Regions from separate parts of the Streptomyces sp. NPDC058685 genome, predicted to be linked through region 2. Evidence: predicted binding sites of a transcription regulator. Region 2 holds the regulator's gene; the other holds the start of a gene.

Region 1 (4,412 bases), on a different contig from region 2:
TACCTCCGGATGGCTGGCCGTCGATGGCGTCGACCATGCTTGCGGGACGGCGCGACCGGAACAAACCGTTTATCCCGAGCGCGGGCCCGATGGGCTCCTGCCCCGGGGAGGCGTCCGCACGCGTGCCGTGTTCGCGCCGAGGGCGAACACGCTGGGCGTGGACGGCTGGGTGCCGCCCGTGACGCACGGACGAGGGCGGGGGTTGCCTCGTGTGGCGTACGTCATAGACGCGGGTCACGCTGATCGCATTGGGTGGGGTTTTGTTCGGGGGCTTGGCGAAAGGGGCCTCACGCGGTGCACCAGCACACGAAGGGCGACCGGACCAGGCGCGACCGGACCGCCGCGGGCGACGGAGCCCTGGGCGCCCGCACCACGCCGGAGCGGGCTCAGGCAGGCCGTCCCGATCAGGCGCTCGGGGAGCGGGCCGCGCCCACGGAGCGGCTGCTCCCCGCGATTCCGGCGCAGCGGACCGGGCCCGTACGCGCTGGTGAGGCTGCCGCCGCGCCCTTTCCGGCCGTCGGACCCGCGCGGGCGCCCCGGTGGCGGCAGGCGCTCCGGCTGCTGCCCACGCCCACCGGCACCCCCTTCACCTTCGGGTACCTCCTCGTCCTGCTCGCGACCTCTCTGTACGCCCGCCACGGGGACCCCGCCACCGTCTCCTCGCTGCTGCACGGATCCAGTACGGATGTCGCCCATCTGGCGGACAGGCCGCTGCTGGTTCTCGGCGCGAGCGCGCTGTGGATCGCCGGAGGTCTGGCGTCCCCGTACGCCATTGCCTTCGTCGTCGTGCTGACCGCGCTGGAACGCCGCATAGGCGGCGTGCGCACCGCTCTCGTCTTTCTCGTCGGCCATGTCGGCGCGACTCTGGCGACCGAGGTCCCGGTCGGTATCTCCGTGGCGGCCGGTCATCTGCCCGCCACCTCGCTGCACCGGCTCGACTACGGCATCAGCTTCGGGCTGATGGCGAGCATCGGCGCGCTCGCCGGACTGCTGAGCCCCGTCCTGCGGGTCACGGTCCTCGGCTTCGTCTCGATGATGCTTCTGCAGGATCTGCTCGCCTTCACGGATCCGCTCACCGACTGGGGCCATCCGCTCGCCCTGCTCGCCGGTCTCGCCTGCTGGCCCGCCGTCCGCCGCTGGGCAGGGCGCTCCGGGAGCCGTACGCCGCCGGTGCCGGCCTGATCCACAGGGCGTCCATCATCGGGCGCCGGTCCTACCGCTCGGGCAGGGCCGCGATCACCTCGCGCAGCCTCGGCACCTCGGCGGTGTCGTCCGTCGTGACCGTGTGGCCGGCGTGGGTGATCCGGTAGGTGAATCCGTCCATGACGGGGCTGCCGGTCGCCGTACCCGGCAGCCGGGCGAAGTCGGCCCTCTTCAGCGCCCCGCGCAGCTCGGTCAGCTCCGCCGGGCTCATCCGGCCGGACCGTTCCGTCCCGGACTTCGACGTGGTCGTGTAGCTGCCGTCCTCGCGGACCACGAGCCGGTTGTGGACACCCGCGATCCCACCCGTGACCGTCATCGCGACCAGCGTCCCTCCGGCGGGCGGGGGAGGCGGGGCGGGCGTCGACGAAGCGGGCGGCGGTGAGGGCCGCGGAGGCGGGGTCGGCGCAGAGGGAACAGAAGAAGCGGACGGCGGCGAGGCGGAGGGAGACGGCGGTGAGACGGAGGAAGCGGCAGAGGCGGGCGAGCTCCGCGGGCCGCCCGCGCCGTCCGTGCCGGCCTCGGCTCCCGAGTCCCCGCTCTGCCCGCATCCCGCCGCGAAGGCCATGAGGGACACCGCCACCAGTGCCCCCGCCGTGCCGCGTCCGAGTCGTGTCATCGGCCGCCCACCTCCCTCGGATCGCTCCGCCGGCGTCCGGAGCCTCAGGAGAGCTGAGCTCCGGCCGTGGTCCGTCGCCGCAGTATGGGCGACCGGGCGGCCCCGCCGCGGGCGATTCGGACGAGCGACCCCCTGCCGGTCCATCGTTCTCTCCCGCCAGGAGGGCTGATCGCTGAGAGCGAACAAGCGCCGGGGAACATCTGCGGCCCCTCATGCATTGAGTCGACATAGCTCAACTTCACTGCCTAAGGGGAGATCATGGCTTTGACGTCCACACCGCTCACCCTGCCCGTGCTGCCGCTCGATGACGAGGTCGTGCTGCCCGGAATGGTGGTGCCTCTGGACCTTTCCGACACCGATGTGCGCGCCGCGGTGGAGGCCGCACAGGCCGCCGCCCGTTCCAGTGGGGCAAGCAAGCCACAGGTGCTTCTTGTTCCTCGGGTCGACGGCCAGTACGCGGCCACCGGCGTGCTCGGCACGGTCGAACAGGTCGGCCGGCTCTCCGACGGCGACCCCGGTGCCCTGATCCGCGGCCGCGGCCGCGTGAAGATCGGCGCGGGCACCACCGGCCCCGGCGCCGCTCTGTGGATCGAGGGCACCCGGATCGAGGAGACCGTTCCCGACCCGCTGCCCGGACAGGTCACCGACCTGATCAAGGAGTACAAGGCGCTCGCCACCGACTGGCTGAAGAAGCGCGGCGCCTGGCAGGTCGTGGACCGGGTCCAGCAGATCGACGACGTCTCGCAGCTCGCCGACAACTCCGGCTACTCACCTTTCCTGACCACGGCCCAGAAGATCGAACTCCTCGACACCGCCGACCCGGTGGCCCGCCTCAAGCTCGCCACCGAGCAGCTGCGGGAGCACCTGGCCGAGCAGGATGTCGCCGAGTCCATCGCCAAGGACGTCCAGGAGGGCGTCGACAAGCAGCAGCGCGAGTTCCTGCTGCGCCGGCAGCTCGAAGCCGTGCGCAAGGAGCTGCGTGAGCTCGACGGCGACGGCGCCGAGGACGAGTCCGACGACTACCGGGCCCGTGTCGAGGCCGCCGACCTGCCCGAGAAGGTCCGCGAAGCGGCCCTCAAGGAGGTCGAGAAGCTCGAGCGGTCCAGCGACCAGAGCCCCGAGGGCTCCTGGATCCGGACCTGGCTCGACACCGTGCTCGAACTGCCCTGGAACGAGACGACCGAGGACGCGTACGACATCCAGGGCGCCAAGGCGATCCTGGACGCCGAACACGCGGGTCTCCAGGACGTCAAGGAGCGGATCACCGAATACCTGGCGGTGCGCAAGCGCCGTGCCGACCGAGGACTCGGAGTGGTCGGCGGACGGCGCGGAGGCGCGGTCCTGGCACTCGTCGGCCCGCCCGGCGTCGGCAAGACCTCGCTCGGTGAGTCCGTCGCACACGCGATGGGACGCAAGTTCGTCCGGGTCGCGCTCGGCGGCGTACGCGACGAGGCGGAGATCCGCGGCCACCGGCGCACCTACGTGGGCGCGCTGCCCGGCCGGATCGTCCGTGCCATCAAGGAGGCCGGGTCGATGAACCCGGTGGTCCTGCTGGACGAGATCGACAAGGTCGGCTCGGACTTCCGGGGCGACCCGGCGGCCGCGCTGCTCGAAGTCCTGGACCCGGCGCAGAACCACACGTTCCGCGACCACTACCTGGAGGTCGAACTCGACCTGTCCGACGTGGTGTTCCTCGCCACGGCGAACGTCCTGGAGGCCATCCCGGAGGCCCTGCTCGACCGTATGGAGCTGGTCCGGCTGGACGGCTACACCGAGGACGAGAAGGTCGTCATCGCCAGGGACCACCTGCTGCCGCGCCAGCTGGAGCGGGCGGGCCTGGAGCCCGGCGAGGTCGTCCTGGAGGACTCGGCACTGCGCAAGCTGGCCGCCGAGTACACCCGTGAGGCGGGCGTGCGAAACCTGGAGCGCTCGGTCGCCAGGCTGCTGCGCAAGGTGGCGGCCCAGCACGAACTGGGTGAGCGGGAACTGCCGCTCAGCGTCGGGGCCGAGCAACTGCGCGCCCTGGTCGGTCGGCCGCACCACGTGCCCGAGTCCGCGCAGGACCCGGCCGAGCGCCGTACCGCGGTGCCCGGTGTCGCCACCGGTCTCGCCGTCACCGGCGCGGGCGGCGACGTCCTCTTCGTCGAGGCGTCGCTGGCCGACCCGGAGACGGGCGGCTCCGGACTGACCCTGACCGGTCAGCTCGGTGACGTGATGAAGGAGTCGGCGCAGATCGCGCTGAGCTTCCTCCGCTCGCACGGCGCCGAACTGGAGCTGCCGGTCGCCGACCTGAAGGACCGGGGCGTGCACATCCACTTCCCGGCGGGTGCGGTCCCCAAGGACGGCCCGAGCGCCGGCATCACGATGACGACGGCGCTGGCGTCGCTGCTCTCCGGACGCCAGGTGCGTACGGATGTGGCGATGACCGGTGAGGTGTCGCTGACCGGGCGGGTCCTGCCGATCGGCGGTCTGAAGCAGAAGCTGCTGGCTGCCCACCGTGCGGGCACCACGACGGTCGTGATCCCGAAGCGGAACGAGGCCGACCTGGACGACGTCCCGGCCGAGATCCTCGAGAAGCTGGAGGTGCACCCGG
Region 2 (4,412 bases):
TCGACGCCAACGGCATCATGCACGTGACCGCGAAGGACCTGGGCACGGGCAAGGAGCAGAAGATGACCGTCACCGGCGGCTCCTCGCTGCCGAAGGACGAGGTCGACCGGATGCGCCAGGAGGCCGAGCAGTACGCGGACGAGGACCACCGCCGCCGCGAGGCCGCCGAGTCCCGCAACCAGGGCGAGCAGCTCGTCTACCAGACCGAGAAGTTCCTCAAGGACAACGAGGACAAGGTCCCGGGCGACGTGAAGACCGAGGTCGAGGAGGCGCTCGGCGAGCTGAAGGAGAAGCTCAAGGGCGAGGACACGGCCGAGATCCGCACCGCGACGGAGAAGGTCGCCGCCGTCTCGCAGAAGCTGGGCCAGGCCATGTACGCCGACGCCCAGGCCGGCCAGGCCGCCGGTGGGGCCGAGGGCGCGCAGGACGGTGCCGCGGGTCAGTCCGCGGACGCCGCCGATGATGTCGTGGACGCCGAGATCGTCGACGACGAGAAGGACTCCGGACGTCAGGGTGGTGCCGCGTGACGGAGGAGACTCCGGGGTTCGACGAGCACGACGAGAACCCCTCCGTCCCCTCCGGCGCGACATCTGACGACGCCGCCGAGCCCGCCGAGCCCTCCGAGAAGGAGGGCCCGGCGGCCCCGGCAGGGGACGCAGCAAAGATTGCCGCCCTGACGGCTCAGCTGGACCAGGTCCGTACGGCTGCCAACGAGCGCACGGCCGACCTCCAGCGGCTCCAGGCCGAGTACCAGAACTACCGCCGTCGTGTGGAGCGCGACCGGATCACGGTCAAGGAGATCGCCACGGCGACTCTGCTGACCGAGCTCCTGCCCGTGCTCGACGACATCGGCCGCGCCCGTGAACACGGGGAACTCGTGGGCGGGTTCAAGTCGGTCGCCGAATCTCTCGAGACGGCGGCCGCCAAGATGGGCCTGCAGCAGTTCGGCAAGGAGGGCGAGCCCTTCGACCCGACGATCCACGAGGCGCTGATGCACAGTTACGCACCGGACGTCACCGAGACCACGTGCGTCGCGGTGCTTCAGCCGGGGTATCGCATCGGCGAGCGGACCATCCGCCCCGCGCGGGTCGCGGTGGCCGAGCCCCAGCCGGGCGCGGCCCCCAAGGAAGAGACGGCGAACGACGAGGAGAGCGGTGGCCCGGACGAGGGCTGACGCAATGATCGTCCGAGAGGAGGGACGTCGATGAGCACGAAGGACTTCGTCGAGAAGGACTACTACAAGGTTCTCGGCGTCCCCAAGGACGCCACCGAGGCCGAGATCAAGAAGGCGTACCGGAAGCTCGCCCGCGAGTTCCACCCGGACGCCAACAAGGGCGACGCCAAGGCGGAGGAGCGCTTCAAGGAGATCTCCGAGGCCAACGACGTGCTCGGCGACCCCAAGCGGCGCAAGGAGTACGACGAGGCGCGCGCCCTCTTCGGCAACGGCGGCTTCCGGGCCGGGCCCGGTGCCGCCGGCGGCAGCTTCAACTTCGACCTGGGCGACCTCTTCGGGGGCGCCCAGGGCGGGCCGCAGAGCGGCGGAGCCGGCGGCTTCGGCGGCGGGCTCGGCGACGTCTTCGGCGGGCTGTTCAACCGCGGCGCCGGCACCGGCGCGGGTACGCGGACGCAGCCCCGCCGCGGCCAGGACATCGAGTCCGAGGTGACGCTCAGCTTCACCGAGGCGGTCGACGGGGCCACGGTCCCGCTGCGGATGTCCAGTTCGGCGGCGTGCAAGGCATGTGCGGGCACCGGCGACAAGAACGGCACACCCAGGGTGTGCCCGACCTGCGTCGGCACCGGCCAGGTCTCGCGCGGCGGCAGCGGCTCGTTCTCGCTGACCGACCCGTGCGTGGACTGCAAGGGCCGCGGGCTCATCGCTCAGGACCCCTGCGAGGTCTGCAAGGGCAGCGGGCGCGCCCGCTCCTCGCGCACCATGCAGGTCAGGATTCCCGCGGGCGTCTCGGACAGCCAGCGGATCCGGCTGCGCGGCAAGGGCGCACCCGGTGAACGGGGCGGTCCCGCGGGCGACTTGTACGTGGTCGTGCACGTCGACGCCCATCCCGTCTTCGGCCGCAAGGGCGACAACCTCACGGTCACCGTGCCCGTCACCTACACGGAGGCGGCGCTCGGCGGCGAGGTGAAGGTGCCGACCCTGGGCGGTCCGCCGGTGACGCTGAAACTGCCCGCGGGCACCCCCAACGGCCGTACGATGCGGGCCCGTGGCAAGGGAGCCGTACGCAAGGACGGCACCCGCGGTGATCTGCTGGTCACCGTCGAGGTCGCGGTCCCCACGGAGCTGAGCGACAAGGCGAAGGAAGCGCTGGAGGCCTACCGCGAAGCCACCGCGGAAGAGGACCCGCGGGCCGAGCTGTTCCAGGCCGCGAAGGGAGCATGAGATGGATGGCCGGAGCGGACGAAGCCGGAACCCTTATCAGCTGACCGACGAGTCACCGGTGTATGTGATCTCGGTGGCGGCCCAGCTGTCCGGCCTGCATCCCCAGACCCTGCGTCAGTACGACCGTCTCGGTCTGGTCTCTCCCGACAGAACCCCCGGCCGGGGCAGGCGTTACTCGGCCCGCGACATCGAACTGCTGCGCACCGTCCAGCAGTTGTCGCAGGACGAGGGCATCAACCTGGCCGGTATCAAGCGCATCATCGAGCTGGAGAACCAGGTCGCGGCGCTCCAGTCCCGCGTCGCCGAGCTGGCTTCGGCGGTCGAGGGCGCGGCGGCGGCCATGCAGCAGCGTGAGGCCCAGGTGCACGCCTCGTACCGGCGCGATCTCGTGCCGTACCAGGATGTGCAGCAGGCGAGCGCGCTGGTGGTGTGGCGGCCCAAGCGGACCTCCGAGTAGGGCCGTACGGCCCGGGGCCGTCAGCCGGGAGCTGTCGGTCCGCGGCCTTCCAGCAGGACACCCGGCGGGGCCGGAGAGCGACATGCTCTCCGGCCCCGCCGTCGTGCTGTCCGCTGGCATATAGCTGACCCCCCGGTGCAGCAAGCTGACAGCGATCTCGGTGGAGTGCGTCCGGAGCCGCTGGCAGGCTGGAACTCGCCGGCAGGAAAGAGTCAGCACGCGAGGTTTGTGGGGGAATGAGCGATGAGCGTCAGCACTGTTGCCAGAAAGAGCACCGCGGCCCTGATCTCGGGCGTGGCCGTGCTCGCACTGGCGGCGCCGGCCCAGGCGTTGGCCGGATCGGCCGGGGCCGGGAACACCGGCGGTCAGGGTGTGCACGGACCGTCGGGCCTGGCGGCCGAGGTGGCCGGGAAGCTCTGTGGGCTGCCCCTGCCGAAGCCCCTGACCACGGTGGTGGGCAACGTGGCGATGTGCGTCAACGGCTGGCAGTGAGGGTGCCGGACGAGAGGGCACGGGAGGTACCCGCGGCACCGGAAGGGGGCGTGGGGGCAGGGGGACACGCGGGGCCCGACGGGCCCGCACGGGTGGAAGGGCCCGCGGGGGCAGGGGGTTTCGCGGCAGCGGGGGGATGCGCCGAGTTGCACGCCGTCCGCGTCGCCGTGGACGCGGCGCCGGGGGAGATCGCCGTCATCAGGCTCATCGGGATGCTGCCCGCGGACTGGGTCTGCGGGCAGCGGGTGGAGGAGGACCGCATCTGGTTGCGGGTCCATTCGGCGGGGGGAGCCGGAACCGATGTCGTACAGGAGCGGCTCAGGGCCGCGCTCAGGGAGGGACCGCCGGGGTGGCGGGAGACGGCGCCGCGTCCGTGACGCCGGCCGCCCGCCGTGTGGCAGCGTCCGCGACACCCGCCGCCCGCCGTGGCACCGCGCTCGTGACACCCACCGCCCGCCGTGGCTAGATCAGTCCCTTCTCCCGGGCCAGCAGGGCCGCGTGAGGTCTGCTGCTGGCCCCCAGGATGCGCAGCACATCGGCCACATGGCGGCGGTACGTACGGACCGAGATGTCCAGGTTCCGGGCGCCCGTCTCGTCCTTGGCCACCCGGCACATCTCCTCCAGGACCTGCTGCTCTACACCGGAGAGCACGCCCGACGACGCGGACTCGGTGTCCGTGAGGGCGGGCAGATCCGTCGCGTGGTCCCAGATCTTCTCGAAGAGCGCCAGGATGTTGGAGACCAGCCCGGCCTGCTGGGTGACCAGCGCGCCGCGGGCGGTGTCCACCGGATCGACGGGGACCAGCGCGGTCTGCCGGTCGTAGACGAGGATGCGCTCCGAGAGGCTGCCGGCGACGCGGATCACCGCGCCCTGCACGGTCAGTTCGCGCAGATAGGCGACGGTCGGAGGGTGGTCGAGCGCCTCGCGCAGCACCACGCTGCGGATGCGCACACCGCGCCGCAGACAGCGGGTGTCGAGCGGCCGGGAGTGCGCGATGTTCTCCGGGGTCAGAGCCGTGTACGGCTCGACGGAGAGGATCTCCTCGCGGGCGAAGAAGGCCAGGTCGTC

Evidence for each region. The regulator HspR, encoded in region 2, represses chaperone genes until heat shock. The targets are predictions, from matches to a motif close to TTGAGNNNNNNNNNCTCAA.
Region 1: lon (endopeptidase La) is a predicted target of HspR. The motif match lies at 2,037-2,055, and genes of this name have one in related genera.

What each region holds. Positions count from the first base shown of each region.
Region 1 is NZ_JBHXSL010000016.1:128,867-133,278, reverse strand. It holds gene ACFWU3_RS16495 (rhomboid-like protein) at 295-1,182, shown strand; gene ACFWU3_RS16490 (hypothetical protein) at 1,214-1,519, opposite strand; gene lon (endopeptidase La) at 2,078-4,412, shown strand, end outside.
Region 2 is NZ_JBHXSL010000004.1:138,258-142,669, forward strand. It holds gene dnaK (molecular chaperone DnaK) at 1-527, shown strand, start outside; gene grpE (nucleotide exchange factor GrpE) at 524-1,174, shown strand; gene dnaJ (molecular chaperone DnaJ) at 1,205-2,395, shown strand; gene ACFWU3_RS05185 (heat shock protein transcriptional repressor HspR) at 2,397-2,852, shown strand; gene ACFWU3_RS05190 (hypothetical protein) at 3,096-3,344, shown strand; gene ACFWU3_RS05195 (hypothetical protein) at 3,491-3,721, shown strand; gene ACFWU3_RS05200 (helix-turn-helix transcriptional regulator) at 3,807-4,412, opposite strand, start outside.